3 regions of the Streptomyces ziwulingensis genome follow, and region 2 is predicted to be linked to each of the others. Evidence: predicted binding sites of a transcription regulator. Region 2 holds the regulator's gene; each other region holds the start of a gene.
The links. The regulator HrcA, encoded in region 2, represses chaperone genes, less so after heat shock. The targets are predictions, from matches to a motif close to TTNGCACTCNGNNNNNCNGAGTGCNAA.

Region 1 (10,270 bases), on a different contig from region 2:
CCGGCCGACTCGCCGAACACGGTGACCTGGTCCGGGTCGCCGCCGAACCCGGCGATGTTGTCCCGTACCCACTCCAGCGCGGCCACCTGGTCGAGCAGCCCGCGGTTGGCGGGCGCGCCCTCGATGTGGGCGAAGCCCTCCATGCCCAGGCGGTAGTTGAGGGTGACGACGACGAGGTCGCCGTCGGCGGCGATGTGCCGGGCGTCGTAGCCGGGGCTGCCGCCGTGGCCGAGCTTGTAGGCACCGCCGTGGATCCACACCATCACCGGGCGGCGCGCGGCGGGATCGGCGTCGGGCGTCCACACGTTGACGGTCAGCCAGTCCTCGCCCGCCGAGGCGCGCGGCGGGACGGTCTGACCGGCCAGGCCGAGGTCCTGCGGGGGCGGCGGACCGAAGGCGTACGCCTCCCGTACGCCGTCCCAGGGCTCGGCCGGGCGCGGTGCGGCGAACCGGGCCGGGCCGACCGGCGGCGCGGCGAACGGGATGCCGCGGAAGACGGCCAGGCCGTCCTCCCGGCGTCCGCGCACCGCGCCGGCGGCGGTACGCACCACGGGTGCGGGGTTCTCGTGCTCCGTCATCGGTCACTCCTCGCTGGACGCCGGTTCGTGATCCAACGGACCCTACGCGGTGGTGCGATCCGGGCTCAGCTGAGGGTCTGTGCCGCCGCCGGGTCGTACGGGGTCAGCTCGTCGAAGCGGCCGGAGAGGACCTTGGCCGCCCACTCGGGGTCCTGGAGCAGCGCGCGGCCGATCGCGACGAGGTCGAACTCCTCGCGTTCCATCCGGTCCAGGAGGTCGTCGAGGGCGGCGACGCCGGCGCCCTCGCCCTGGAAGGACTTCAGGAAGTCACCGCCGTCCAGGCCGACCGAACCGACCGTGATGACGGGCCGGCCGGTCAGCTTCTTCGTCCAGCCGGCGAGGTTGAGGTCGGAGCCGTCGAACTCCGGGCGCCAGTAGCGGCGGGTGGAGGCGTGGAAGGCGTCGACGCCGGCCGCGGCGAGCGGGGCGAGGATCGCCTCCAGCTCCTGCGGGGTCTCGGCGAGCCGGGCGCGGTAGGCCTCCTGCTTCCACTGCGAGAAGCGGAAGATGACGGGGAACTCGGCGGAGACCTTCTCCCGCACCGCGGCCACGATCTCCGCGGCGAACTTCGTACGGGCCACGGGGTCGCCGCCGTAGGCGTCGTCGCGGCGGTTGGTGCCGGCCCACAGGAACTGGTCCACGAGGTAGCCGTGGGCGCCGTGGATCTCCACGCCGTCGAACCCGATGCGCTCGGCGTCGGCGGCGGCCTGGGCGAACGCGGCGACGACGTCGTCGATGTCGCCCTGGGTCATCGCCTTCGCACTCGGCTCGTCCTGGCCGAGGCGCAGGCCGGAGGGGCCGACCGAGGGGGCGTCGGGGAACGGGTCCTGCCCGTCCTCGCGCACCGTCCCGATGTGCCAGAGCTGCGGCACGATGGTGCCGCCCGCCGCGTGCACCGCGTCGGCGGCCTTCGCCCAGCCCGCGAGCTGCTCCTCGCCGTGGAACCGCGGCACGCGGTCGCTCTGCCCGGCGGAGGGATGACCGACGTACGTCCCCTCCGTCACGATCAGTCCGACCCCGGCGGCGGCCCGGCGCGCGTAGTACGACACCACGTCCTCACCCGGGACACCGCCCGGCGAGAACATACGGGTCATCGGCGCCATCGCGATGCGGTTCGGCACGGTGAGGCCGTTGAGCGCGATCGGACGGGAGAGGATCTCGGCGGCGCGGGAGGCGGCGGTGGCCTCGGGGGAGGTGCTGGTCACGTGGGGGGCTCCTCGGCGGTTCGGCGGTCCGGTGGTACCGGGCAGTATGTGCACACGCATACACCCTCCCCAACCCCCCTGCCCGACACCCGATTCCGACCCCCGGGCAACCGTGACCCGGGTCACACCCCCGCGCGTCCCCTCTCGGCCCCTCTCGGCCCGGCGGTCCGGCGGTCCGGCGGTCCGGGAAACGCCCGAGGGCGGCACCCCCGGCCTCGGCCAGGGGTGCCGCCCTCGGATACACGGGACGGTCGATCAACCCGGAGGTCGATCAGAAGTCCATGTCACCGCCCGGCATGCCGCCCGGAGCGCCCGCCGCGGCGGCCTTCTCCGGCTTGTCGGCGATGACGGCCTCGGTGGTGAGGAACAGCGCGGCGATGGAGGCCGCGTTCTGCAGGGCGGAACGCGTCACCTTCGCCGGGTCGATGATGCCCTCGGCGATCATGTCGACGTACTCACCGGTCGCGGCGTTGAGGCCGTGGCCGACGGTGAGGTTGCGGACCTTCTCCACCACGACGCCGCCTTCGAGACCACCGTTGACGGCGATCTGCTTCAGCGGAGCCTCCAGCGCGAGCTTCACGGCGTTGGCGCCGGTCGCCTCGTCACCGGTGAGCTCCAGCTTCTCGAAGACCTGGGTGGCCTGGAGCAGGGCCACGCCGCCACCGGCGACGATGCCCTCCTCGACGGCCGCCTTCGCGTTGCGAACGGCGTCCTCGATGCGGTGCTTGCGCTCCTTGAGCTCCACCTCGGTGGCGGCGCCGGCCTTGATGACGGCCACGCCGCCGGCCAGCTTCGCCAGTCGCTCCTGGAGCTTCTCGCGGTCGTAGTCCGAGTCGCTGTTCTCGATCTCGGCACGGATCTGGTTGACCCGGCCCGCGACCTGGTCGGCGGAGCCGGCACCGTCGACGATGGTGGTCTCGTCCTTGGTGATGACGACCTTGCGCGCCTTGCCCAGCAGGTCGATCGAGGCGTTCTCCAGCTTGAGACCGACCTCCTCGGAGATGACCTCGCCGCCCGTGAGGATGGCGATGTCACCGAGCATGGCCTTGCGGCGGTCGCCGAAGCCCGGAGCCTTGACGGCGACGGACTTGAAGGTGCCGCGGATCTTGTTGACGACCAGGGTCGACAGGGCCTCGCCCTCGACGTCCTCGGCGATGATCAGCAGCGGCTTGCCCGACTGCATGACCTTCTCCAGGAGCGGGAGCAGGTCCTTGACGTTGGAGACCTTGGAGTTGGCGATCAGGATGTACGGGTCGTCGAGGACGGCCTCCATACGCTCCATGTCGGTGGCGAAGTACGCCGAGATGTAGCCCTTGTCGAAGCGCATACCCTCGGTGAGTTCCAGCTCCAGACCGAAGGTCTGGGACTCCTCGACGGTGATGACGCCTTCCTTGCCGACCTTGTCCATGGCCTCGGCGATCAGCTCGCCGATCTGGGTGTCGGCGGCGGAGATGGAGGCCGTGGAGGCGATCTGCTCCTTGGTCTCGACGTCCTTCGCCTGCTCCAGCAGGGCGGCGGAGACGGCCTCGACGGCCTTCTCGATACCGCGCTTGAGGGCCATCGGGTTGGCGCCGGCGGCTACGTTGCGCAGGCCCTCCTTGACCAGGGCCTGGGCGAGCACGGTCGCCGTGGTCGTACCGTCGCCGGCGACGTCGTCCGTCTTCTTGGCGACTTCCTTGACCAGCTCGGCGCCGATCTTCTCGTACGGGTCCTCGAGCTCGATCTCCTTGGCGATGGAGACGCCGTCGTTGGTGATCGTGGGCGCGCCCCACTTCTTCTCGAGGACGACGTTGCGGCCCTTCGGGCCGAGCGTCACCTTCACGGCGTCCGCGAGCTGGTTCATGCCGCGCTCGAGGCCGCGCCGCGCCTCCTCGTCGAACGCGATGATCTTGGCCATGTGAAGTGGTCCCTCCAGGACTGGGGGTGATTCCTTCGGACCGCGCCCGCGCCCGCGACGGACGGCTCACCGGCCTGTGGGTTCCTTCCCCACCCGGCCTGTGGGCCTCACCGACCCGGTCCTTCGTTGTCACTCTCACCATCAGAGTGCTAACGCCAATGATTAGCACTCGCCCCCTGCGAGTGCAAGCGCCTCCCCCGGATCGGGCCCCCGCTCAGCCACCCGCGAACAGGCTCGCGGACCGCCCCGGCCGGGCTCCCGGACGCCCCCGGGGCGTCCCGGGACGTCCCGGGACGTCCCGGGACGTCCCGGGATCCGGGCATGCCGAAGGGCCCGTGCCCCGGATCGAGGCGCGGGCCCTTCGGAGAAAGACCGTTCGCTGCGGGTGGTCGCGCGTATCAGGCAGAGACGCGGACCATGTCGGCCTGCGGGCCCTTCTGGCCCTGCGAGATCTCGAACTCGACCCGCTGGCCTTCTTCAAGGGTGCGGTAGCCGTCCATCTGGATCGCGCTGTAGTGGACGAAAACATCCGCACCACCGTCGACCGCGATGAAGCCGTACCCCTTCTCCGCGTTGAACCACTTGACGGTGCCCTGAGCCATGCCTAACTCCCCTATTACTGGCCCTTGCACAGACCCGCACTTCGCGGATCCGGGTCAGACCTCGCCCTCTCCGGAACGGTCGGGGCGTGCGCCGGAACGCGTCGACCGCGGCTGAATGTATCTGTCCAACTGCCGTCTGCAACAGGTCACCCGGACGAGAAATCTGGACGGGAGAGGTCCGTAATCTGCCAGGAATTCGTGAAGATTCAGGGCAAGTCGGGCCACATAAAGGGAACAAGAGGCGCGAAAGGGGCTCACACTTTGGCTACATCTTGTCGGGTGTACGGCAGAAATTCAGTGATTCCGGCCTTGCGATCATCGACGCGTTCCCCAACTGTACCCCGCTCAACCACATGGAATTGCCCCCTCCGCTTCGCTTGCGGAGGGGGCAATTCCGAAAACCGGGCGCGCGTGCGATTACCGCCGGTAATCGCCCGGACGGGTCAGCCGCCGGCGACGGCCGGGATGATGGAGACGCCGGCCCCGTCGGGGGTCGGGGTGTCCAGGCCCTGCTCGAAGCGGACGTCGTCGTCGTTGACGTACACGTTGACGAAGCGACGGAGCTTGCCCTGGTCGTCCAGGACGCGGGCGGCGATGCCGGTGTGGTTCTTCTCCAGGTCGGTGATGACCTCGGAGAGGGTCGAACCCTCGGCGCTCACCTCGGCGGTGCCGCCCGTGTAGGTGCGCAGGATGGTGGGGATGCGGACGGTGACGCTCACGTGGAGACCTCCGGTCGGGTGGGGTGTCTGGGGGTGCGGGGCGCTCGACCGCTACGCGAGACCGGCCTCGCGGAACGAGTCGAGGTTCGGGCGGATCGTCGCGGTCAGCCCGGTGCCCGCCACCGCGTCCAGGGTCTTGAGGCCGTCACCGGTGTTCAGGACGACGGTGGTGAGCGCCGGGTCCAGCAGACCGGCCTCGATGAGCTTCTTCGTGACACCCACCGTCACCCCGCCCGCGGTCTCCGCGAAGATGCCCTCGGTCCGCGCCAGCAGCTTGATCGCGTCGACGACCTGCTCGTCGGTGACGTCCTCCACCGCGCCGCCGGTGCGGCGGGCGATGTCCAGGACGTAGGGGCCGTCGGCCGGGTTGCCGATCGCCAGCGACTTGGCGATGGTGTCCGGCTTCTGGGGGCGCACCACGTCGTGCCCCGCCTTGTAGGCGGTGGAGACCGGCGAGCAGCCCTCGGCCTGGGCGCCGAAGATCTTGTACGGCTTGTCCTCGACGAGCCCCAGCTCGATCAGTTCCCGCAGCCCCTTGTCGATCTTGGTGAGCTGGGAGCCGGACGCGATCGGCACCACGAGCTGGTCCGGGAGCCGCCAGCCGAGCTGCTCGCAGATCTCGTACGCCAGGGTCTTGGAGCCCTCGGCGTAGTACGGCCGCAGGTTGACGTTGACGAAGCCCCAGCCCTCGCCGGCCGGGTCGCCGATCAGCTCGGAGCAGAAGCGGTTCACGTCGTCGTAGTTGCCCTCGATGCCGACCAGCTCGCCGCCGTAGACCGCGGCCATGACGATCTTGCCCTGCTCCAGGTCGTGCGGGATGAACACGCAGGAGCGGAAGCCGGCCCGGGCGGCGGCGGCGCCGACGGCGCCGGCCAGGTTGCCGGTGGAGGAGCAGGACAGGGTGGTGAAGCCGAAGGCGCGGGCGGCCTCCAGGGCCTGGGCGACGACGCGGTCCTTGAAGGAGTGCGTCGGGTTGCCGGAGTCGTCCTTGACGAACAGCTTGCCGGCCTCGACGCCCAGCTCACGGGCGAGGTTGTCGGCCGCGACGAGCTTGGTCCAGCCCGGGTTGATGTTGGGCTTGTCCGCCACGTCGGCCGGGACCGGCAGCAGCGGGGCGTAGCGCCAGATGTTCGCGGAACCCGCCTCGATCCGCCGGCGCAGCTCCTCGGTGTCGTACGAGGAGTAGTCGTAGGCGATCTCCAGCGGGCCGAAACACTCCTCGCAGGCGAAGACCGGGCCGAGCGGGACGCGGTGCCCGCACTCGCGGCAGGACAGCGCGGCGGCGGGGCCCAGGTCTACGGGGGAGGCGGTGGGGGCGTGGAGGGTGTCCGCGGCGTCTGCGGTGTCCGTGGTGTTCGCGTTGCCCGTGGTGTTCGCGACAGTCTGCACAGCCATGTGAGGCGAGGCCCTTTCTCCTCATCTTCCCCACGACGCGTTTCGTCGTGAGACGGATTTGGCACCTTCCCGAGCCGGGAGCCTCGCCACGTCAACGTGACAAGACCGGCTGGAGGGTTGCCGGGGCTTCATCGGGCCGTGTCCCTCTGCCCCTCTGGATGAGCTGTATGTGGTTGTGGTGGGCGTCGACCCCGACATGCGATGGTCACGCCTGTTGTTCAAGACTGTAACCGAAGGCCCTGACAGTGGAGACAGTCGTCCGATGCGCGAGATGGATCACATGTGGGTCACCGTGGTCCGCTCAGGGAGGAGGCAGACGGTGCTGGAAGAAGTCGAGCGCTGGCTCAGCGCACGCTCCTGGTCCGTGACCGACCGCCCGCTGCACCAGGTCATGGCGGCCAAACGGGCCACCGGGCAGTCGGTCAGCGTGGTGCTGCCCGCCCTGAACGAGGAGGCGACCGTCGGCGACATCGTCGCGGTCCTGCGCCACGATCTGATGCGGCGGGTCCCGCTGGTCGACGAGATCGTCGTGGTCGACTCCGGCTCGACCGACCGCACCTCCGAGGTGGCCGCGGCGGCGGGCGCCCGGGTCGTCCACCGCGACGTGATACTCCCGCGCCTGCCCGCCGTCCCCGGCAAGGGCGAGGTGCTGTGGCGCTCCCTGCTGGTCACCAGCGGTGACATCGTCTGCTTCATCGACTCGGACCTGCGCGAGTTCTCCTCGGACTTCGTCACCGGGATCGTCGGCCCGCTGCTGACCGAACCGGACGTGGACCTCGTCAAGGCCATGTACGACCGGCCGCTGGCCGGTGCGACCGGGCAGGGCGGCCGGGTCACCGAGCTGATGGCCCGCCCGCTGCTGAACATGCACTGGCCGCGGCTGGCCGGTTTCGTGCAGCCGCTGGGCGGCGAGTACGCGGCCCGCCGCTCGCTCCTGGAGCGGCTGCCCTTCCCGGTCGGTTACGGGGTGGAGCTGGGGATGCTGGTGGACGCGCTGCACCTGGTGGGCCTCGACGCGCTCGCCCAGGTCGACGTCGGCGTGCGCAAGCACCGGCACCAGGACGGACAGGCGCTGGGCCGGATGGCCGCCGCGATCTACCGCACCGCGCAGCTCCGGCTGGCCCGGGGCCATCTGATCCGGCCCTCCCTGACCCAGTTCGAGCGCGGTACGGACGGTTTCGTGCCGCACACCTTCCCGGTGGACACCGAGGAGCGGCCGCCGATGCGGGAGATCACCGAGTACGCGCGGCGGAAGGTGGCGTGAGCGGTGTGCCGCACGCGCCGGCCGCGCCCGGCAGAACGCACGTTTGAGCTGGTCGTGGCCGGGCTAGAGTGAGGCGTATGGCTTCCACGTTCGGTGCTGCTCAGGTGCTGGTGGCCTCCAATCGGGGCCCCGTCTCGTACGAGGTCCGTGAGGACGGTTCGCTGCACGCGAAACGGGGCGGGGGCGGGCTCGTCTCCGGCCTGTCGGCGATCGGGCCGGACGCGGACGCGCTGTGGGTCTGCTCGGCGCTCTCCGACGGCGACCGGGAGGCGGTGCGGCGCGGGGTCGGCGAGGACGGCGTGCGGATGCTGGACGTCCCGGCCGACGTGCACGCCGACGCGTACAACGGCATCGCCAACTCCGTGCTGTGGTTCGTGCACCACATGCTGTACCAGACGCCGCTGGAGCCCGTCTTCGACGCCGAGTTCCGCCGGCAGTGGGCGTCGTACGAGGCGTTCAACCGGGCCTTCGCCGAGGCGCTGGCCGAGGAGGCCGCCGAGGGCGCGGTCGCGATCGTGCAGGACTACCACCTGACGCTGGTGCCGGGCATGCTCCGCGAGCTGCGCCCGGACCTCAGGATCGGCCACTTCTCGCACACGCCGTGGGCGCCGGTGGAGTACTTCCGGATGCTCCCCGACGACATCGCCGAGCAGGTGCTGCGCGGCATGCTGGGCGCCGACCGGCTCGGTTTCCTCACCCGCCGCTGGGCGGACGCGTTCACCGGGTGCTGCAAGGCGCTGGTGGGCGGGCTCGGCGACACCCGGATCGGGGTGCACGGTCTCGGCGCGGACGCGGACTTCCTGCGCCGGCGGTCGCACGAGGCCGACGTCGACGAGCGGATGGCGGCGCTGCGCGAGCAGATCGGCTCGGGGCCGGACGGAAACCTCCGCCGCACCGTGGTCCGGGTGGACCGGACCGAGCTGTCCAAGAACATCGTGCGCGGGCTGCTGGCCTACCGGCAGTTGCTCGCGGACCGGCCCGAGTGGCACGAGAAGGTCGTCCACGTCGCCTTCGCCTACCCGTCCCGGCAGGACCTCGCGGTCTACCGGGACTACACGGCCGAGGTCCAGCGGGTGGCCGACGAGATCAACACGGAGTACGGGACGGACGGCTGGACGCCGGTCGTCCTGCACGTCCAGGACGACTTCGCCCGCTCGCTGGCGGCGTACCGGCTGGCCGACGTGGCGCTGGTCAACCCGATCCGGGACGGGATGAACCTGGTCGCCAAGGAGGTGCCGGTCGTCTCCGACGCGGGCTGCGCGCTGGTGCTCTCCCGGGAGGCCGGGGCGTTCGAGGAACTGGGCGAGGACGCGATCGTCGTCAACCCGTACGACGTGACGCGGACCGCCGAGGCGCTCCACGAGGCGCTGGTGATGCCGGCCGGCGAGCGCGTCGAGCGCGCGAAGCGGCTGGCCGCGGCGGCGACGGCGCTGCCGCCGGCCCGCTGGTTCCTGGAGCAGTTGGAGGCGCTGCGGGGCTGAGCCGCACCCGGCCCCGGGCGGCCCGCCGCACCTCACCCCTCCTGGACGGGCGGGCAGTGGCCGGTGTCGCCAGGAAAGGACATGTCTGTGACAAGGCGGGGGACCGGCCGTGACGTCGTCCGCCGCAGGTCCGGTCCCCGCTCGGTCGCGGCTCAGGTCAGGTGTCGCGCCAGGGCGTGGAGCAGGGCCACCACCCCCGCCGGACCGTCCACCTCCACGTCGGCGCGCTCCTTGAGCTGCGGGCTGACCTCGTCGCCGCCGCTGCAGACGAGGAGGCCGGGGGTGCCGGTGACGCGGAGCTTCTCCACGGCGGTGTAGGCGGGGAGGTCGCCGAGGTCGTCGCCCCCGTAGAGGACCGCGCGGGCGCCGGTCTCGGTGACGAACTTCTCCAGGGCGACGCCCTTGTCCATGCCGGGCGGGCGCAGCTCCAGGACCAGCCGGCCGGGCTCGACGATCAGGCCGCTCTCGGTGGCGAGGCCGGTGAGCGGGGCGCGCAGCGCGTCGAAGGCGGCCTGCGGGTCGGCGGCGCGGCGGGTGTGGACGGCGACGGCGTGCCCCTTGTCCTCCACCCACGCGCCCTCGACCGGCCGGAGGATCTCCGGCAGCGCGGCGCGGGCGGCGGCGACGCCGGGGTGCGGATCGGGGGTGGTGACGCGGCCGGTGGCGGCGTCCCAGCGCTCGGCGCCGTAGTGGCCGAGGACGACCAGGTGGTCCAGTCCGGCGGCGCCCGCGAAGCCGCCGTAGGCCACGGCGACCTCGGCCGGCCGGCCGGTGACGACCGCGACGGCGGCCACCTTCGGCGCGAGCGCGGCGAGCGCGGCCAGGGCGCCGGGGTGCGCCCGGGCCTGCTCCGGGTCGGCGACGATCGGCGCGAGGGTGCCGTCGAAGTCCAGCGCGATCACGGTGTCGCCGGGGTGTGCGAGTAGCGCCCGGAGTCCCTCGCGGCCCTGCGGGGTCGCCGGTTCGGGGAGGTCCGTCGCGTGTGTGTCTGGGCTGCCCATACGGCGAACCTATCCCGGCGGGCCGGGGTCCACGCCTGCCCCGCCCGCCCGGTCCGGTGCCGCTCAGCGCTCCGTGCGGCGGGCCTCGCGCACCCGGCGCAGCCGGTTCACCGTCACCGGGTCGGCCG
Region 2 (10,270 bases):
CCGGCAGGGCGACCGCCTCGCGGACCTGGGCGAGCAGCGAGAGCAGTCCTATTCCGGCGCCGTCCCGCTCGGGGAGGTCGCGGTGGGTGCCCTGGTGGCCGCCGGCCTCCACGCCCTGCGCGATCACCGCGTCGGCGCCGCCCTGTTCGACGGCGCGGGCCTCCTCGGCGGTGGTGGCGGTGACCCAGACGAAGGTGCCGGCGCGGTGCAGGGCGTCGACCACCTCGCGGCCCGGCACACCGAAGTGGAAGGAGACCACCGGCACGGGGTTCTCCCGCAGCACGGCGAGTTTGGCCTCGAAGCCGTCGTCGCGGCCGCTGTCGGCGTCGCCCAGCTCCGTCTCGTACCAGGCGGCCTCGCCGGCCAACTGGTGGGCGTAGACGTCGATGGCCGCCGGGTCGGCGGTCTCCGGCTGCGGGAGGAAGAGGTTGACCCCGAAGGGGCGGGCCGTCAGGCTCCGCAGTTGCTTGATCTCCTGGTACATCCCGTCGGCCGTCTTGTACCCGGCGGCCAGGAAACCGAGACCGCCCGCGTCGCAGACGGCGGCGGCGAGCCGCGGCACGGAGACGCCGCCCGCCATGGGTGCCTGCACGATCGGATACGGGCAGAGATCGGTCAGCAGGGAGGACATGAGCGCATGTTGTCACGTCCTTCGGACAAGTCCGAATCGGGCGGACGGAGCCTCACGGGCCTGGCCCCGCCGCCCGGATCACCGGCCGTTGAACGCGTCCTTCAGCCGGGAGAACAGCCCCTGCTGCCCCGGCTGAAAGGTGCCCAGGGGGCGTTCCTCCCCGCGGAGCAGGGCGAGTTCGCGCAGCAGGCGTTCCTGTTCGGCGTCGAGCTTGCCCGGGGTCTGGACCTCGACGTGGACGATGAGGTCGCCCCGGCCGCCGCCGCGCAGGTGGGTGATGCCCCGGCCGTGCAGCGGGATCGACTGGCCGGACTGGGTGCCCGGACGGATGTCGACCTCCTCCATGCCGTCGAGGGTCTCCAGCGGCACCTTGGTGCCGAGGGCCGCCGCCGTCATCGGGAGGGTGACCGTGCAGTGCAGGTCGTCGCCGCGGCGCTGGAAGGTGGAGTGCGGCAGCTCGTGGATCTCGACGTAGAGGTCGCCGGCCGGACCGCCGCCGGGGCCGACCTCGCCCTCGCCGGCGAGCTGGATGCGGGTGCCGTTGTCGACACCGGCCGGGATCTTCACCGTCAGCGTGCGGCGGGAGCGGATCCGGCCGTCACCGGCGCACTCCGGGCACGGGGTCGGCACGACCGTGCCGAAGCCCTGGCACTGGGGGCACGGCCGCGAGGTCATGACCTGGCCCAGGAAGGACCGGGTGACCTGCGAGACCTCACCGCGGCCGCGGCACATGTCACAGGTCTGCGCGGAGGTGCCGGGGGCCGCGCCCTCGCCGTTGCAGGTGTTGCAGACGACCGCGGTGTCGACCTGGATGTCCTTGGTCGTACCGAAGGCGGCCTCGTCCAGCTCCACCTCGATACGGATCATCGCGTCCTGGCCGCGCCGGGTGCGCGAGCGGGGCCCGCGCTGCGACGCCGTACCGAAGAACGCGTCCATGATGTCCGAGAAGTTCCCGAAGCCGCCCGCGGCGCCGAAACCGCCGGCCCCGCCGCCCGACTGGGAGAGCGGGTCGCCGCCGAGGTCGTAGACCTGCTTCTTCTGCGGGTCCGACAACACCTCGTAAGCGGCGTTGATCTCCTTGAACCGCTCCTGGGTCTTCGGATCGGGGTTGACGTCCGGGTGCAGCTCGCGTGCGAGCCGCCGGAAGGCCTTCTTGATCTCTTCCTGCGACGCGTCGCGGCGCACGCCGAGAACGGCGTAGTAGTCCGTGGCCACTTAAGACTCCGCCAGGATCTGTCCGACGTACCGTGCCACTGCGCGTACCGCTCCCATCGTTCCCGGGTAGTCCATGCGGGTCGGTCCGACCACGCCGAGCTTGGCAACCGCCTCGCCGCCCGAACCGTAGCCCACCGACACGACGGACGTGGAGTTGAGTCCCTCATGGGCGTTCTCATGACCGATTCGCACGGTCACGCCCGCGTCTTTCGCCTCGCCGAGCAGCTTGAGGAGCACGACCTGCTCCTCCAATGCCTCCAGCACCGGTCTGATCACCAGCGGGAAGTCGTGGCCGAACCGGGTCAGGTTGGAGGTGCCGCCGATCATCAGCCGCTCCTCGTTCTCCTCGACCAGGGTCTCCAGCAGGGTGGAGAGGACCGTCGAGACCGTACCCCGGTCCTCCGCCTCGAATGCCTCCGGGAGGTCCTCGACGAGCGGCGGCACGTCGGTGAACCGGCGGCCCGCGACCCGGCTGTTGAGCCGCGCCCGCAGGTCCGCCAGGGACATCTCGCCGAACGGCGCCGGGCAGTCCACCATGCGCTGCTCGACCCGCCCGGTGTCCGTGATCAGCACGAGCATCAGGCGCGCGGGCGCGAGCTTGAGCAGCTCGACGTGGCGCACGGTCGAGCGGGTCAGCGACGGGTACTGCACGACGGCGACCTGCCGGGTGAGCTGCGCGAGCAGCCGCACCGTACGGGCCACGACGTCGTCGAGGTCGACGGCGCCCTCCAGGAAGTTCTGGATGGCGCGCCGCTCGGGGGCCGTCATCGGCTTGACCCCGGCCAGCTTGTCGACGAAGAGCCGGTAGCCCTTGTCGGTGGGGATGCGCCCGGCGCTGGTGTGCGGCTGGGCGATGAACCCCTCCTCCTCCAGCGCCGCCATGTCGTTGCGCACGGTGGCCGGGGAGACGCCGAGGCTGTGCCGCTCGGTGAGGGCCTTGGAGCCGACGGGCTCCTCGGTGCCGACGTAGTCCTGGACGATGGCGCGCAGCACCTGAAGCCTTCGCTCGCTGAGCATCGCGCACACCTCCGATCGCCGTCCGCCGGTACCTGTCCTGGCACTCTGCTCGGGTGAGTGCCAGACTTCCCCGGCCCAGTGTACGGCCGTGGGGTACACCCACGGCAAGGCCCGGCCCGAGCCGCCGTTCCCGGGGGTCCGCGCAACGCTAGCGTCGCCGTCATGACGGTGACTTGGGAAGAGCTGGGATGGGAGCGGCTGGCGGCCGGGGTGGGGCGGCGGCGGCTGCCCGGGTGGGACTGCACGGTGGGGCTCGTGGTGGGCGCGGGCGCCGCGCTGCTGATCGACGCCGGGTCGAGCCTCGGCGAGGGGGCGCGGCTGCGGGCCGAGGCGCGGCGGCTCGCCGGTCACCGTGTGACGCATCTCGCGCTGACCCATCCGCACTTCGATCACGTCTTCGGCGCCGCGGCCTTCGCGGGGGTGGAGGTGTACGGCGCGGTGGGCGTGGACACGGTGCTGGCCGGCGGTGGCGCGGAGGCGCTGCGGGCGCAGGCGGTGGCCGACGGCCTCGACCCGCGGCGGGCCGGGGAGGCGGCCGACGCCCTGCCGCCCGTGCCGCACCAGGTGTGCGGCGAGTGGACCCTCGACCTGGGCGGCGGCCGGCAGGTGCTGCTGGCCGACATCGGCCCCGGACACACCGCCCACGACCTCGCCGTACTGGTGCCGGGCGCGCCCGAGGTGGTCTTCTGCGGTGACCTGGTGGAGGAGTCGGGGGACCCGCAGGCGGGCCCGGACGCGGCGCCGTCCCACTGGCCGGCCGCCCTGGACCGGCTCCTCGACCTGGGCGGCGCGGACGCGCGGTACGTGCCGGGCCACGGAGCGGTGGTGGACGCGGCGTTCGTCCGGGCCCAGCGGGACGCGCTGGCCGCCCGCTTCGGCGTGTCGCGCTGATCGCGCCCGCCGCACTCCTCGTATCGTCATCAGAATGCGCCAGTACTCCGTCGATCTGACCCCGCCGTGGAAGAAGCCGCAGCCCGTGCCGGAGGTCCCGGCCGAGCCCGGCCTGGTGGTCGAGGAACCCGGGACCGGCTTCTGCGGCGCGGTGACCGGCTGCGAGGCGGGCACGGTGACCCTGGAGGACCGGTTCGGCAAACGCCGGGTCTTCCCCATGGAGCCGCGCGGCTTCCTGCTGGAGGGCCGCGCGGTGACGCTGGTACGGCCGCCCTCGGGTCCGGTACGGCCCACCCGTACGGCGTCCGGTTCGGTCGCCGTGCCCGGCGCCCGCGCGCGGGTGGCGCGGGCCGGCCGCATCTACGTCGAGGGCCGCCACGACGCCGAGCTGGTCGAGCGGGTGTGGGGCGACGACCTGCGTATCGAGGGCGTGGTCGTGGAGTACCTGGAGGGCGTGGACGACCTCCCGGGCATCGTCGAGGAGTTCGCCCCGGGCCCGGACGCGCGGCTGGGCGTCCTGGTCGACCACCTGGTGCCCGGCAGCAAGGAGTGGCGCATCGCCGAGGCGGTGACCAGCGAGCACGCGCTGGTCGTCGGCCACCCCTACATCGACATCTGGGAGGCGGTGAAACCGTCCTCCGTGGGCATCGCCGGCTGGCCCCGGGTACCGCGCGGCCAGGACTGGAAGACGGGCGTGTGCCGCGCCCTGTCCTGGCCGCAGAACACGGGCGCCGCCTGGCAGCACATCCTGGGGCGGGTCCACTCGTACAAGGACCTGGAGCCGGAGCTGCTGGGGCGGGTGGAGGAGCTGATCGACTTCGTCACGGTCAGCGGTGCGGCCTGACAGCCCCGCACGCGACGGACCCACCGGGTCGGGGGCCGCACCGGCGATTCCTGGGCCGCACCGCGCCGGGTGATCAGTCCACCAGGTCCCGGACCACCGCGTCCGCCAGGAGGCGGCCGCGCAGGGTGAGGGCCGCGTGGCCCGCCTCGTACGGGGCCGGCTGGAGCAGGCCGTCGGAGAGGGCCCGGCGGGAGGCGGCGAGGCCGGTCTCGTGGAGGAGGGTGAGGGGGGCGCCCTCGCGCAGGCGCAGTTCCAGCAGGATGCGCTCGACCCGGCGGTCCTCGTCGGTCAGCAGTTCCCGTCCGGCGCCGGGGGACCGTCCCGCCGCCAGTGCCGCCGCGTAGGCGCCCGGGTGCTTCACGTTCCACCAGCGGACGCCGCCGACGTGGCTGTGGGCGCCGGGGCCCGCGCCCCACCAGTCGGCGCCGCGCCAGTACAGCTCGTTGTGGAGGCAGCGCCCGGCGTCGGAGGTGGCCCAGTTGGACACCTCGTACCAGTCGAAGCCGGCCGCCGACAGCGTCTCCTCGGCGATCAGGTACCGGTCGGCGTGCACGTCGTCGTCGGTCATCGGGACCTCGCCGCGCCGGATCCGCCGGGCGAGCTGCGTGCCCTCCTCGACGATCAGCGCGTACGCCGAGACGTGGTCCGGGCCGGCGCCGAGCGCGGCGTCCAGGGAGGCCCGCCAGTCGTCGTCGGACTCACCGGGGGTGCCGTAGATCAGGTCGAGGTTGACGTGGTCGAAGCCGGCCGCGCGCGCCTCGGCGACGCAGGCTTCCGGGCGTCCCGGGGTGTGGGTGCGGTCCAGCACCCTGAGGACGTGCTGCCGCGCGCTCTGCATACCGAAGGAGATCCGGTTGAAGCCGCCCTCGCGGAGAGTGGCGAGGTAGGCCGGGTCGACGGACTCCGGGTTGGCCTCCGTGGTCACCTCCGCGTCCGCCGCGAGGCCGAACTCGTCACGGATCGCCGCCAGCATCCGTACCAGGTCGGCGGCGGGCAGCAGGGTGGGCGTACCGCCGCCCACGAAGACCGTGCGGACCTCGCGGGGATCGTCGCCGAGCACCTTGCGGGCGAGGCGGACCTCGTCGGTGAGCGTCTCGGCGTAGTTGTCGCGGGAGGCGAGGACGCCGCCGGTGCCGCGCAGCTCGGTGGCGGTGTACGTGTTGAAGTCGCAGTAGCCGCAGCGGGTCGCGCAGTACGGGACGTGCAGATAGAAGCCGAGAGGGCGGCTCACGGCCCCGGCGAGCGCGGACGCGGGCAGCGCGCCGTCGGCGGGGACGGGCTCGCCGTCGGGGAGTGCGGAGGGCATGGGCTCCATTGTCCCGCACCGCGCGCCCTACTCGGCCTGGAGCACCAGCAGCGCCATGTCGTCCTCCAGGGGCCGGTCCCCGAACGCGTGCACCAGCCGCCGGATGCGTTCGGCGATCAGCCCGGCGCCCAGCCCCGCGCAGCCCGCCAGCGCGGTGGCCAGGCCGTCGGCGTCGTCGAACTGGCGGGAGCCGCTGCGGCGCTCGGTGACCCCGTCCGTGACGCAGAGCAGGCTGTCACCGGGGCGGATGTCGAAGGTGTCGATGAGATACGTCTCGTCCTCCACGACGCCGAGGAGCGTCTGCGGACGCGCGACGGTACGGACGTCCCCGTCGGGCGTGAGGAGCAGCGGCAGCGGATGTCCGGCCGAGGCGAGGGTGCAGCGCACGCCCCGGTCGTGCGGCACCAGCTCGCCGAAGAGCAGCGACAGGAAGCGCGTCTGCGGGCCGTCGCCCGGGGCAACCGGCCGGCCGCCCACGGCCACCAGCGCGCGGGCGGCGGCGTCCGCGGCCTCGGTGGCGTCGTCCAGGAGGAGCTGGTTGAGGCGGTCCAGGACGTCGGCGACGCCGTAGCCCTCGCGGGCGAGCAGCCGGAGCCAGGGGCGGGCCAGGCCGATGACGACGGCGGCCTCGGGGCCCTTGCCCTGGACGTCGCCGACGGCGAAGCACCAGCGGCCGTCGCCGGCCGGGAAGAGGTCGTAGAAGTCGCCGCTGGGGCCGCCCTTGTCGCAGGGCTCGTAGACGAGCGCGCTGCGCATGCCGGGGATCTCGGCGACGGCCCCGGGCAGCAGGCCACGCTGGAGGACGGCGCTGATGGTGGCCTGGCGGGCGTACTGGCGGGCGGTGCCGACGGCGAGCGCCACCCGGCGGCCGAGGTCCTCCACCAGGCCGGTGATCTCGTCGGGGAAGCGGGGGGCCCGTGCCCGGCCGATGACCAGGGTGCCCAGGGGCCGGCCGCCGGCGACGAGGCGGTAGGCGAGGGCCGCGCCCCAGGACTCGCGCGGGCCGAGTGCCTCGCCGGGCCAGTGGTACGCGACGGGACCGGAGCGCCAGGGGTCGGGCGGGCACGGCGGGTCCTTCTCCAGGGCCCGGCGCAGCTCCTCGATCCGGTTCTCGCTGCCGTGCCAGACGCGGGCCAGCCGTACGCCGGCCGCCGAGGCGTTGCCGTCGCCCCACGAGGCGCGGCTCAGGGACTCGTCCTCCAGCCACACCGCGCACCAGTCCGCGAGCCTCGGCACGAGGAGCTGGCCGGCCAGGGAGGCGATCAGGTCCTCGTCGAGCTGCCCGGCGAGCAGGTCGGACGCCTCGGCGAGGAAGGAGAGGGCACCACGCCCGAGCCATTCCCGGTCCCGGTCCCGGTTTCGGTTTCGGTCCCGGTCCCTGTCCTGGTCCCTGTCCCGGTCTCGGTCCCGGGGTTCGGCGGGGTGTGACTGTTGGGGGTCGGGCTCTTGGGAGTCGGGCTCTTGGGGGTCAGGGGAGGCCGGGGGCTGGTTGGGGGTGGCGGATCGGCCGGGGGTGGTGGGATCGCCGGGCTGGCCGGCGTGGCAGGGCCGGCTGGAGTGGCCGGACCGGCGGGGACCCTCGGGACCGCCGGGCTCCTCGGGGTTCTCGGCGGCCGGGGCGGGGGTCGCCGGGAGGCTCGCCCAGATCGTCTTCGCGCCGGTGCGGTACGTGATCCCCCACGCGTCGGAGAGCATCGCGACGAGCCGCAGCCCGCGGCCGTACTCCGGGGTGTCCGCGGCGCACACCGCGTCGCCGCCGCGCGGGGAGCGCCTCGGGTGGTGGTCGGAGACCTCGATGACGAGCGTCCCGGAGACCAGGAGCCGGCAGACCACCCCGACGTCGGTCCCGGCGTGCACGACGGCGTTGGTGACGAGTTCGCTGACGACCAGCAGGGCGTCGTCGGCCAGCCGGTCGGTCAGGTACTCGGTGCCGGCCAGCGCCAGTCCGATCCAGTCGGCGAGCGCGCCGCGTACCAGCGCGCGGGCCGCGCCCGGCGCCATGGAGCCGCCGGGCAGGCTCGCCTGGGCCTGCACGGAGGCATCCGAGGTGTGAGCAGGTGCCCCAGTGAAACGGAAGACGGTCTCCCGTTGCGTCGGAATGGCCCCCATGGACAGCTCCCCGAGCAGTTCGTACGAATACGCCACAGATGATGCGGACAGAGTGACAGACTGGCCCCGCCCATAAGCATCGAGTCACCGAAGTGGGCCGCCATGAGTGAGAACCGTGCTACGTCCGTGCGCGGCGACGAGCCGGAAGAGCACCGCATCCGAGCATCCGAACTACGGTTCCTGCTCGCCGCGATGACCGCCGCGCGCGACGGCGACTTCGCCAAGGTCCCGGAAGGGGGCCAGGGGATCGTCGCCGAGCTGGCCGCCGTCCACAACCAGATCATGGACCGCAACCTGCACTTCAACGGGGAGGTGCGGCGCGTCGGGCGGGAGCTGGTCCGGCACGGCCGGCTGGACGAGCGGCTGTCGGCCAGTCCGGGCCAGGGCTGCTGGACCTCCCGGGTCAACGACGTCAACCAGTTGCTCGACGTCCTGGTGGCCCCCGCGGCCAACGCCACGCGGGTACTGAACGCGGTGGCCGGCGGCGATCTGACCCAGCGGGTCGACCTGCACGACGGGAGCCGGCAACTCCGCGGGGACCTGCGCGACCTCGGCCGGGCCGTCAACACGATGGTCGACCAGCTCACCCGGTTCACCGGCGAGGTGACGCGGGTGGCCCGCGAGGTCGGTACCGAGGGCCGGCTCGGCGGGCGGGCCCGGCTGCGGGGCCTGTCGGGCAGTTGGCGGGAGGTGACGGAGACGGTCGACACGATGGCGTCCCGGCTGACCGCGCAGGTTCGCGACATCGCGGCGGTGACGACGGCGGTGGCCCGCGGCGACCTGACCCGCACGGTGACCGTGGAGGCGACCGGTGAACTGCTGGAGCTGAAGCTGACCGTGAACACGATGGTCGGCCAGCTCTCCGCCTTCGCGGACGAGGTGACGCGCGTCGCCCGCGAGGTCGGCACCAAGGGGCGGCTCGGCGGTCAGGCGCAGGTGCGGGGCGTGTCGGGGGTGTGGAAGGACCTCACCGACCACGTCAACCTGATGGCGTCGAACCTCACCTTTCAGGTGCGCGACATCGCGCAGGTGACGACGGCCGTCGCCCACGGCGACCTGAGCCAGAAGATCACGGTCGACGCGCAGGGCGAGATCCTGGAGCTGAAGTCGACCGTCAACACCATGGTCGACCAGCTCTCCGTCTTCGCCGACGAGGTCACCCGGGTCGCCCGCGAGGTCGGCACCGAAGGCACCCTCGGCGGGCGGGCCCAGGTGCGGGGCGTCTGCGGGGTGTGGAAGGACCTCACCGACGACGTCAACCGGATGGCGTCCAACCTCACCTCCCAGGTGCGCGACATCGCGCAGGTGACGACGGCCGTCGCTCACGGCGACCTGTCGAAGAAGATCACGGTCGACGCCCGCGGCGAGATCCTGGAGCTGAGGGACACCGTCAACACGATGGTGGAGCGGCTGCGGTCCTTCACCGACGAGGTGACCCGGGTCGCCCGCGAGGTGGGCACCGACGGCCGGCTCGGCGGGCGCGCGCAGGTGCGGGGCACCCTGGGCGTCTGGCGGGACCTGACCGACAACGTCAACCACATGGCCGACAACCTCACCTCCCAGGTGCGCAACATCGCGCAGGTGGCCACCGCCGTGGCGCGGGGCGACCTGTCGAAGAAGATCGACGTGGACGCGCGCGGCGAGATCCTGGAGCTGAAGACCACGGTCAACACGATGGTCGACACGCTCTCCTCCTTCTCCTCCGAGGTCACGCGGGTGGCCCGCGAGGTCGGCAGCGAGGGCCGGCTCGGCGGTCAGGCCCGGGTCGAGGGCGTGCACGGCACCTGGAAGCGCCTGACGACCGAGGTGAACGAGCTGGCGTCGAACCTGACCACCCAGGTCCGCGCGATCGCCGACGTGGCCTCGGCGGTGGCACAGGGCGACATGTCGCGCTCCATCACGGTGGAGACGCACGGCGAGGTCGCCGAGCTGAAGGAGAACATCGGCATGATGGTGGCCAACCTGCGGGAGACGACCCGCGCCAAGGACTGGCTGGAGTCGAACCTCGCCCGGCTGGCCTCGCTGATGCAGGGCCACCGCGACCTGGTGGAGGTCGCCGACCTGATCCTGCGCGAGCTGACCCCGCTGGTGAACGCCCAGTACGGCGCGTTCTACCTGGCCGACCCCGACGAGGTCGGCGCGGCGCCGCGGCCGGCCGTACCGACGAAGGGGCTCGCCTTCGTCGCGGGGTACGGGGCGGCGCAGGGGGCGACGGTGCGGACCGACGGACTGCCGGTGCGCGGGCTGGTGGCGCAGG
Region 3 (10,270 bases), on a different contig from region 2:
CGGGCAGGGCGGGGTCACGCCAGGGCGCGGTGGTCATGGAACTCCTGTCGGCTCGGCTCCAAGGCGTCGCTCTCGGCGGCGACGGACGCTGTCCCGGCTACCGCTCCGAATGTTTCGATACCCTTATCGAATGTTCCGGGAACCTATGGCGGCCCGAGGGCTACGTCAAGAGGGTCCGCAGGGATACGCCCCGAGGGTCCGCGGGGATACGATCGCCGCCATGACATCGCACCAGCCCGCTGAAACCGGGACGCGAGGGCGGTCGACACAGACCGCGACCCTTGCCGAGATCGCCCGCGAGGCCGGTGTGTCGGCACCGACTGTTTCGAAGGTGCTCAACGGCCGCGCCGATGTCGCCCCGGCGACCCGGACCCGGGTCGAGGCACTGCTGCGCGACCACGGCTACCGGCGCCGCCGCGCGGAAGCGACCCGCTCGCCCCTGATCGACCTGGTCTTCCACGAATTGGAGAGCGCCTGGGCGATGGAGGTCATCCGGGGCGTGGAGAACGTGGCGCGGGACGCCGGGCTCAGCGTCGTGCTCTCCGAGAGCGCCGGCCGGCTGACCCCCGGGCGGACCTGGGCCGACCAGGTCGCCGCCCGCCGCCCGCACGGCGTCATCCTCGTGCTCTCGGGGCTCGACGAGTCCCAGCGCGCCCTGCTGACCAGCCGGTCCATCCCGTTCGTGGTGATGGACCCGGCGGGCGACCCGGGCGCCGACGTGCCCTCCATCGGCGCCACCAACTGGCAGGGCGGCCTCGCCGCCACCCGCCACCTGCTCGAACTGGGGCACACCCGGATCGGCGCGATCAGCGGCCCCACCCGCATGATGTGCAGCCGCGCCCGGGTGGACGGTTACCGGGCCGCGCTGGAGACCGCGGGGCTGCCGGTCGACCCGGGCCTGATCCGCACCGGCGACTTCCACCACGAGACCGGCTACCGCCAGGGCCTGGAGCTGCTGCGCCGTCCCGACCGGCCCACCGCGGTCTTCGCCGGCAACGACCTCCAGGCGCTCGGCCTGTACGAGGCCGCGCGCGAACTGGGGCTGCGGGTCCCGGAGGACCTGAGCGTGGTCGGTTTCGACGACCTGCCGGTGGCCCGCTGGGTGGGCCCGCCGCTGACCACCGTGCGCCAGCCGCTGACCGAGATGGCCGAGGCCGCGGCCCGCCTCGTGCTCGACCTCGGGCGCGCCGAGGGCTCCGCGGCGGCGACCCGGGTGGAACTGGCCACCACCCTCGTGGTGCGCAGCAGCACGGCCCCGCCGACACCGCCCGACCACATCGGACACGGACACGGACACTGACACTGACACGGACAGGACACGGACAGGACACGGACACCCGAAACTTTCGGACCCGGCGGCGCCCGGTGAAGTCTGAGAATTTCCGCAGAAAGGCCGTCCAGGTGCGCCGCCCGCAATAATTCGGACTTACGTTCTCCCCTGCCGGGCAGTTGTTGAAGACGCGACAGGACGGGGGCGGACATGGGCGGGCGCGCGAAGGTGCTGCGGGTCACCGGCCTCGCCGTGGCCGGTGCGCTGCTGCTGGGGATCGCGGCGGCGGGCTGGGCGTACTGGCACCTCAACGACAACATCACGAGCGTCGACATCAACAGCGCGCTCGGTGACGACCGCCCCGCCCGCGCCACCCCGGCACCGTCCGCGTCGGCCGCCGCCGCGCCCCGGGACACCGGCGCCCTGAACATCCTGGTCCTCGGCTCCGACTCGCGCGGCGGCGCGGAGAACCAGGCGCTGGGCGGCGGCGACAGCGAGGGCGCCCGCTCCGACACGGCGATGGTCGTCCACCTCGACGCCGGCCGGACCAGCGCCACCGTGGTCAGCATCCCCCGCGACACGCTGGTGGAGCGCCCGTCCTGTCCGCTCGCGTCCGGGGGTTCGTCCGCCCACGCGTACCAGGCGATGTTCAACACCGCGTACGCCCTCGGCGGGCCGGTCTGCGCGGTGAAGACGGCCGAGGCGCTCACCGAGGTCCGCATGGACCACTACATCGAGATCGACTTCTCCGGCTTCGCCAGGCTGGTGGACGCGCTCGGCGGTGTCACCGTCACCACCGACCAGGACATCGACGACGACAAGAGCCACCTGCACCTGGACGCCGGCACCCACCACCTCGACGGCGAGCAGGCCCTCGGGCTGGCCCGTACCCGGTACGGGATAGCCGGCGGCAGCGACCTCGCCCGGATAGAGCTGCAGCAGAAGCTGGTCAAGGCGTTGCTGAAACAGGTCTCCACCACCGACCTGCTCACCGACCCCGCCCAGCTCTACCGGGTCGCCGACGCGGTCACCGGCAGCCTGACCACCGACACCGGCCTGGACTCCCTGGGCGAGCTGATCGGCCTGGGCCAGAGCCTCGACGGGCTGGCGGCGGACGACACGCGCACGGTGACGATGCCGGTGGTGCCGGCGCCGTCCGACGCCAACCGGGTCGTGCCCGAGGAACCGGACGCCCGGAAGCTGTGGGAGTCGCTGCGCTGACGGCGGCCCCCCACGGCTCCTGGGGCTCCTGGGGCTCCTGGGGCTCCTGCGGTTCCGGCAGCCCGGAAAAGTCGTCGGGGAAATTCCGGCGCGCGTGTCGATCCGCCCGCCCCCTGATCGACGTACGGGTGAGAGACCGGGAGGAAGAACCCGGTCACCGTCCCGAGGAGACACCGTGCCCCGCTTCCTGGCGCTCATCCGGATCGACGAGAACGACGCCCCCGCCGAGGGTCCCAGCCCCGAACTGATGCGGCGGATGGGGGAGCTGATGGAGGAGATGACCAAGGCCGGCGTCCTGCTCGACACCTCCGGGCTGACCCCGACCGCCCAGGGCACCCGCGTCCACTACGAGGGCGGGCGGCTCTCCGTCACCGACGGACCCTTCACCGAGACCAAGGAGGTCATCGGCGGCTACTCGATGCTCCAGACCAAGGACCGGGCCGAGGCGGTCGAGTGGACCAAGCGCTTCCTGAAGGTCCACGAGGCCCACTGGACGGTCACCTGTGAGGTGCGCGAGCTGATGGAGGGCTGATCCCGGCCCGCCCTTCCGGTACGGATTGGCCCCGGGCGCCCCAGGGTGTTGCATGGGGGACTGTGGAACCACAGTCCCCCACCAGCGCGGCCCGCGCCATCGAGACCGTCTTCCGTCTGGAGGCGCCGCGGGTCATCGCCGCCGTAGCCCGGATCGTCCGGGACGTCGGCATCGCGGAGGAACTCGCGCAGGACGCCCTGGTCGCGGCCCTGGAGCAGTGGCCCGGGGACGGAGTGCCCGACAACCCGGGCGCCTGGCTCACGGCCACCGCCCGGCACCGCGCCGTCGACCTGGTCCGCCGCCGGGAGAACTACGCCCGCAAGCTGGCGGAGATCGGCCGGGCCCTGCCGGAGGCGGTGGAGCCGGTGGAGCCGGCCGGCCCCGACGACATCGACGACGACCTGCTCCGGCTCGTCTTCACCGCCTGCCACCCCGTGCTCTCCGCGGCGGCCCGCGTCGCCCTCACCCTGCGCCTGCTCGGCGGCCTCACCACGGCCGAGATCGCCCGCGCCTTCCTGGTGCCCGAGCCGACCGTCGCGCAGCGCCTGGTACGGGCCAAACGGACCCTCGCCGCCCGGAACATCCCCTTCGAGGTGCCGTACGGCCCGGACCGCGAGGCCCGCCTCGGTTCCGTCCTCGACGTCATCTACCTGATCTTCAACGAGGGTTACGCCGCCACCGCGGGCGACGACCTGCTGCGCCCGGGCCTGTGCGAGGACGCCCTGCGCCTGGCCCGGGTGCTGTCCGCCCTGATGCCGAGGGAACCTGAGGTGCACGGCCTGACCGCCCTGCTGGAGTTCCAGGCGTCCCGGACCGCCGCCCGCACCGGCCCGGACGGCGCGCCGGTCCTCCTGAAGGACCAGGACCGCCGCCGCTGGAACCGCATGCTCGTCGGCCGCGGTTTCACCGCCCTCGACCGCGCCGGCACCGCGGCGGCCGGCGCCCCGGGCCGGTACCTCCTCCAGGCCGCGATCGCCGCCTGCCACGCGCACGCGTACGCCTACGAGGAGACCGACTGGCCGCGGATCGCCACCCTCTACGGGCTGCTCGCGGCCCGCGCCCCCTCCCCGGTGGTGGAGCTGAACCGCGCGGTCGCCGTCTCCATGGCCGAGGGTCCCGGGGCCGCGCTGGAGATCGTGGACGCCCTGGCCGCCGGTCCCGCCCTGCGCGGCTACCACCTGCTGCCCAGTGTCCGCGGCGACCTGCTGGCCCGCCTCGGGCGTACACCGGAGGCCCGCGCGGAGTTCGGGCGCGCGGCGGAGCTGGCCCGGAACACCCGCGAGCGGGAACTGCTCCTCGCGCGGGCGCGGGAGTGCGGCGCGTAACCCGCCGGTGGCGCACTGTTCACCCGATGATCGGACCGGACCGGTCCCGTGTCCCTCGTGCCCCACCGGCCCCTACAGTGACCCGGCCGCTGCGGAACGGCTGTGCGGTCGGTACGGCTGTGCGGTCGGTCGACGGGGGGAACGGCACCGACCCGGACCGCGCGGCGGCACTTCCTCATGACATCGACACCGACATCGATGTCCTCCGATCCGTGGCGGGTCGACAATATGAGACTGTTCACGCCGCCGCGCCGCGGCGCTCGCCGCCCAGCTCCGCACCCTCGGCCACGTCCCCAGACGGATCAACACGGCGGACCGGCTCTCCAGGTGGCCGGCGCGGTACGCGTACTACGCGATCAAGGGCAGCACCGACGCCGCCCTGTCGGTGTCCCTGGCCAGGTTCTGGTGGACGGTGCCGAGCCAGGTCGGCCTCGCCTACGGCCCCGTGCTGTGGACCTCGCGCCCGGCCCTGTCCAGTGAGACCAAGAGCTACCTGCTGCGCGAGTCCGCCGGCACCCACGCGGCGATCGCGTTCGGCGACACCGGCGCGGTGACGGTGACGGCGCTGAACACGGCCGGCGCGTCGATCAGCGCCAGCGGCACGCAGTTCACGTACTACCCGTACCACGACGGCGCGCAGCCGGCCCCCGCCGGTGGCGCGAGGGCCGGTGCCCGCTCCGCGCTGTCGGCCGGGGACGGCCAAGAGGCCACGGCCCCCCGGTCCTGTCCCCTCGGCGCCGACCCGCACCTGGACTCCGTCAGGACGGTCCACCGCCGGTAGCCGGGGCCGCGGGGGCGCCGACGAGCATGGTCGGCGCCCCCGCGACCCGGGTCATGAAGACGGTGGCCGAGTGCGGCCCCCGCGGCTTGACCTTCTTCCGCAGCTCCTCCGGCTCGACCGCCGACCCCCGCTTCTTCACGGTCAGCACCCCGACCCCGCGCTCGCGCAGCAGCGCCTTCAGCTTCTTGACGTTGAAGGGCAGCACGTCGGTGATCTCGTACGCGGTGGCGTACGGCGTCGGCCGCAGCGCGTCCGCCGTGACGTAGGCGATGGTGGCGTCCAGGAGCCCGCCGCCGACCTGGTCGGCGACCTCGGAGACCAGATGGGCGCGGACGACGGCGCCGTCCGGTTCGTAGAGGAAGCGGCCGGGCGGGCGGACCTCCGGGTCGGGCAGCGACCGGGAGAGCAGCGTGCGCGGCCCCGGCAGCAGCGTCGCCCGCACCGCCCCCGGCGTGGTGCCGAACCACAGCACCGCCTCCTTGACGTCCCCGCCGTCGGAGATCCACTCGGCCTCGGCGTCGGCGGGCACCGCCTCGTGCGGGATGCCGGGCGCCACCTTCAGCGCGGCGGCCAGCGCGGCCGTACGGGCCGCGCCGACGGCCCACGACAGCGGCGGCGAGTACGCCTCCGGGTCGAAGATCCGCCCGCGTCCGCCGCGCCGCGCGGGATCGACGAACACGGCGTCGTACCCGGCCGTGTCCACCTCCGTCACATCGGCCTCCCGCACCTCGATCAGGCCGGCCAGCCCGAGCGCGTCGGCGTTGGCGCGGGCCGCCGTGACCGCCGCCGGGTCCCGGTCCACGGCCAGCACCCGGATGCCGGCCCGCGCCAGCGCGATGGCGTCCCCGCCGATCCCGCCGCACAGGTCGGCGACCGAGCCCACGCCCAGTTCCCGCAGCCGCCCCGCCCGGTACGCCGCCACGCTCGCCCGCGTCGACTGCTCGACCCCGGCGGGCGTGAAGAACATCCGGCCGGCGTCCTCGGCGCCGAACTTCGCCACCGCCCGCTGCCGCAGGTGCGCCTGGCCGAGCGCCGCCGACACCAGCGCGGCGGGGTGCGTACGGCGCAGTCGGGTGGCGACCGCCAGCTCGTGCGCCGGGTCGGTGGCACGCACCTCGTCGAGGAGGGCGCGGCCTTCGGGGGTGAGGAGGGCGTCGAGGTCGTTCACCGGATCATTGTCGGCCAGTCGGTGGACGGTGTGCCCCCGGCGTGGTGTCGGGCCGGGTTCCCGGGCCGGGGGCTGCGAAGATCCGGCCCCATGCGAGTAGTAGTACAAAATGACAAAAGTCGGGTGTTTCGATCCCGCAGGGCGCGCGTGCGGGGCGGTCTGGCCCTGCTCGCCGTCGCCGCCCTCGGGCCGGGCTGCGCGCGGGCCTCCTCCGAGGTGGAGCCCGCGGGCGGCCAGCAGCTCCAGGTGCCCGCGGCCCGCGCGCTGGACGCCTACGCCGCCGGGCTGCGCGCGGCCCACACGGCGCGCGTCGCCGCCGCGAAGCGCTGGGGCCTGAGACGGGTTCCGCTGACGGCCCCGCCGCCGCCCGCGAAGAAGCCCGAGATCACCACGCGCGACGGCTTCGAGGTCGACGACCACGCCGAACGCGGCCTCCCGCCGGTCTTCACCACCGTCCCCACCGAGGAGAAGATCGTCTTCCTCACCATCGACGACGGCGACGAGAAGGACCCCGCCTTCCTGCGGATGATGAGCGACCTGAAGGTCCCCTACACCGCCTTCCTCAGCGACTACCTGGTGAAGGACGACTACGCCTACTTCAAGAAGATGCAGGCCCGCGGGGTCACCCTCAACAACCACACCCTGAACCACCCGTACCTGCCCGGACTGTCGTACGCCGCCCAGAAACGCGAGATCTGCGGCATGCAGCAGGTGATCCGCGAGCGCTACGGCACCCGCCCCGTCCTCTTCCGCCCGCCCTTCGGCAATTACAACGAGGACACCCTGCTCGCCGCCCGGAGCTGCGGGATCACCCACGTCCCGATCTGGAACGAGGAGGTATTCGCCGACCGCTGGGACTACCGCGAGTGGGACCGCGAGATCCACCGCGGCGACATCGTCCTCACTCATTTCCGCGGCCGGGAAGACTGGCCGGGCACCATGCCCGACATGGTCCGCAGCTTCCTCGACAAGGTCACCGCGGAGGGCTACGCGGTGGCCCGCCTGGAGGACTACCTGTGAAGGAGGACCACCTGTGAAGAGCGGGAGCGGGGACGGGAGCAGGAGCGGCCGGGTCCGGTGGGCCGGGGCCGCCGCCCTGGCGGCCGCGCTGCTCACCGGCTGCGCCGCGCCGGCCCCTCCCGCCGCACCGGCGGGGGCCGGGGCGCCGCCGGGCCCGCTGCCGCCCGTCGTGGACCACGTCCGCACCCGCGACCCGGTCGTCTTCCTCACCTACGACGACGGCGTCGAACGCGATCCCGGCTTCGTCGAACTGGTCCGCGCCCGGCGGCTGCCGGTCACCATGTTCCTCACCGACCAGGTCGCGGGCCCGGCGTACGGGCACTTCGCCCGGCTCCGCGCGGTCGGCGCGAGCCTGCAGAACCACACCCTCGACCACCCCGCCCTGCGCGGCCTGCCGCCCGCCGGCCAGCGCGCCGAGATCTGCGGCCAGCAGCGCAAGCTCCGCTCCCGCTTCGGCGTCCGCCCCCGCCTCCTGCGCCCGCCCTACGGCAGGTACGACACGACGACCCTGCGGGCCGCCGCGGCGTGCGGCATCGGGGCGGTCGTCCTGTGGCGCGCCGCCCCGGACGCCGCCGGGGTCCTGACCTACACCCGGGGCGAGCGCCGCCTCCGCCCCGGCGACATCATCGCCGTGGACCCGGACCGCCCGGCGGACCGCTCCCTGACCGCCCGCACGGAGCGCCTGCTGCGCGAGATCGAGGAGCGGGGACTGCGGGTGGGACGCCTGGAGGACTACCTCTGAACCCGGTGCGCACCCAGGTGTCCACCTCGGCGGCACGGACGAAATGACTCCGACGCGCCGTTGGCATTGGCACTCCGCTTGACCGAGTGCTAATCGCAGTCATAGTCTCAGTTCTGGCACTCACCACTGGAGAGTGCCAACACAGCGACGGGCAGGTCCGGCACCCGCGACGACGGATCCACCTGGTCGCCACCTCAGACAGTCAACCCCGTGAGAACACCGAAGGGGGAGGTCGGAACGTGACGACCGCCAGCTCCAAGGTTGCCATCAAGCCGCTTGAGGACCGCATTGTGGTCCAGCCGCTCGACGCCGAGCAGACCACGGCCTCAGGCCTGGTCATCCCGGACACCGCGAAGGAGAAGCCCCAGGAAGGCGTCGTCCTGGCCGTGGGTCCGGGCCGCTTCGAGGACGGTAACCGTCTTCCGCTCGACGTCTCCGTCGGCGACGTCGTGCTGTACAGCAAGTACGGCGGCACCGAGGTGAAGTACAACGGCGAGGAGTACCTCGTCCTCTCGGCTCGCGACGTGCTCGCGATCATCGAGAAGTAATTCACCCGAAGCACACTGCTTTGAGCTGCGCCCCTGGCCCCCGCCACCACCATGAAGCCGGGCGCCAGGGGCGTAGCTGTCGTTAACCCAGAACCTGGAAGAGGGCTCACGCTCCCATGGCGAAGATCCTGAAGTTCGACGAGGACGCCCGTCGCGCCCTTGAGCGCGGCGTCAACAAGCTCGCTGACACGGTGAAGGTGACGATCGGCCCCAAGGGCCGCAACGTCGTCATCGACAAGAAGTTCGGCGCCCCCACCATCACCAACGACGGTGTCACGATCGCCCGCGAGGTCGAGATCGAGGACCCGTACGAGAACCTCGGCGCCCAGCTCGTGAAGGAGGTGGCGACCAAGACCAACGACATCGCGGGTGACGGTACGACCACCGCCACCGTGCTGGCCCAGGCGCTGGTCCGCGAGGGCCTGAAGAACGTCGCCGCGGGTGCCTCCCCGGCGCTGCTGAAGAAGGGCATCGACGCGGCCGTCGCCGCTGTGTCCGAGGAACTCCTCGCGACCGCGCGCCCGATCGACGAGAAGTCCGACATCGCCGCCGTCGCCGGTCTGTCCGCCCAGGACAGCCAGGTCGGCGAGCTGATCGCCGAGGCGATGGACAAGGTCGGCAAGGACGGTGTCATCACCGTCGAGGAGTCCAACACCTTCGGTCTTGAGCTGGACTTCACCGAGGGCATGGCCTTCGACAAGGGCTACCTGTCGCCGTACTTCGTGACGGACCAGGAGCGCATGGAGGCCGTCCTCGAGGACCCCTACATCCTCATCAACCAGGGCAAGATCTCCTCCATCGGCGAGCTGCTGCCGCTGCTGGAGAAGGTCATCCAGGCCAACGCCTCCAAGCCGCTGCTGATCATCGCCGAGGACCTGGAGGGCGAGGCGCTCTCCACCCTCGTCGTGAACAAGATCCGCGGCACCTTCAACGCCGTCGCGGTGAAGGCCCCGGGCTTCGGCGACCGCCGCAAGTCGATGCTCCAGGACATGGCCGCGCTCACCGGCGCCACGGTCATCTCCGAGGAGGTCGGCCTCAAGCTCGACCAGGTCGGTCTGGACGTGCTCGGCTCCGCCCGCCGCGTCACCGTCACCAAGGACGACACCACGATCGTCGACGGTGCCGGTGAGAAGGCGGACGTCGAGGGCCGCATCAACCAGATCAAGGCCGAGATCGAGTCCACCGACTCCGACTGGGACCGCGAGAAGCTCCAGGAGCGCCTCGCGAAGCTGGCCGGCGGCGTGTGCGTGATCAAGGTCGGCGCCGCCACCGAGGTGGAGCTGAAGGAGCGCAAGCACCGTCTGGAGGACGCCATCTCCGCGACCCGCGCCGCGGTCGAGGAGGGCATCGTCTCCGGTGGCGGCTCCGCGCTGGTCCACGCCGTCAAGGTGCTGGAGGGCAACCTCGGCAAGACCGGCGACGAGGCCACCGGTGTCGCGGTCGTCCGCAAGGCCGCCGTCGAGCCGCTGCGCTGGATCGCCGAGAACGCCGGCCTGGAGGGTTACGTCATCACCTCCAAGGTCGCCGAGCTGGACAAGGGCCAGGGCTTCAACGCCGCCACCGGCGAGTACGGCGACCTGGTCAAGGCCGGCGTCATCGACCCGGTGAAGGTCACCCGCTCCGCCCTAGAGAACGCCGCCTCCATCGCCTCCCTCCTCCTGAC

Region 1: a site for HrcA is predicted at 3,807-3,833, ahead of groL (chaperonin GroEL). Genes of this name have one in related genera too.
Region 3: a site for HrcA is predicted at 8,126-8,152, ahead of groES (co-chaperone GroES). Genes of this name have one in related genera too.

The regions. Positions count from the first base shown of each region.
Region 1 covers NZ_BAABIG010000043.1:30,730-40,999, reverse strand. Annotated here, with positions in the region: gene ABEB00_RS21410 (carboxylesterase/lipase family protein) at 1-578, opposite strand, end outside; gene ABEB00_RS21405 (NADH:flavin oxidoreductase) at 644-1,783, opposite strand; gene groL (chaperonin GroEL) at 2,055-3,680, opposite strand; gene ABEB00_RS21395 (cold-shock protein) at 4,079-4,282, opposite strand; gene ABEB00_RS21390 (MoaD/ThiS family protein) at 4,726-5,001, opposite strand; gene thrC (threonine synthase) at 5,053-6,396, opposite strand; SAM riboswitch class I at 6,415-6,561, opposite strand; gene ABEB00_RS21380 (glucosyl-3-phosphoglycerate synthase) at 6,716-7,660, shown strand; gene ABEB00_RS21375 (alpha,alpha-trehalose-phosphate synthase (UDP-forming)) at 7,738-9,141, shown strand; gene otsB (trehalose-phosphatase) at 9,294-10,142, opposite strand; gene ABEB00_RS21365 (DUF3263 domain-containing protein) at 10,206-10,270, opposite strand, start outside.
Region 2 covers NZ_BAABIG010000026.1:176,185-186,454, reverse strand. Annotated here, with positions in the region: gene ABEB00_RS16460 (nitronate monooxygenase) at 1-631, opposite strand, end outside; gene dnaJ (molecular chaperone DnaJ) at 710-1,846, opposite strand; gene hrcA (heat-inducible transcriptional repressor HrcA) at 1,847-2,863, opposite strand; gene ABEB00_RS16445 (MBL fold metallo-hydrolase) at 3,026-3,754, shown strand; gene ABEB00_RS16440 (DUF3097 domain-containing protein) at 3,789-4,598, shown strand; gene hemW (radical SAM family heme chaperone HemW) at 4,672-5,904, opposite strand; gene ABEB00_RS16430 (SpoIIE family protein phosphatase) at 5,932-8,013, opposite strand; gene ABEB00_RS16425 (HAMP domain-containing protein) at 8,116-10,270, shown strand, end outside.
Region 3 covers NZ_BAABIG010000047.1:14,305-24,574, forward strand. Annotated here, with positions in the region: gene ABEB00_RS22465 (beta-xylosidase/alpha-l-arabinosidase) at 1-37, opposite strand, end outside; gene ABEB00_RS22470 (LacI family DNA-binding transcriptional regulator) at 221-1,300, shown strand; gene ABEB00_RS22475 (LCP family protein) at 1,481-2,491, shown strand; gene ABEB00_RS22480 (YciI family protein) at 2,667-3,023, shown strand; gene ABEB00_RS22485 (RNA polymerase sigma factor) at 3,086-4,348, shown strand; gene ABEB00_RS22490 (hypothetical protein) at 4,734-5,129, shown strand; gene ABEB00_RS22495 (class I SAM-dependent methyltransferase) at 5,107-6,297, opposite strand; gene ABEB00_RS22500 (polysaccharide deacetylase family protein) at 6,388-7,317, shown strand; gene ABEB00_RS22505 (polysaccharide deacetylase family protein) at 7,331-8,059, shown strand; gene groES (co-chaperone GroES) at 8,299-8,607, shown strand; gene groL (chaperonin GroEL) at 8,724-10,270, shown strand, end outside.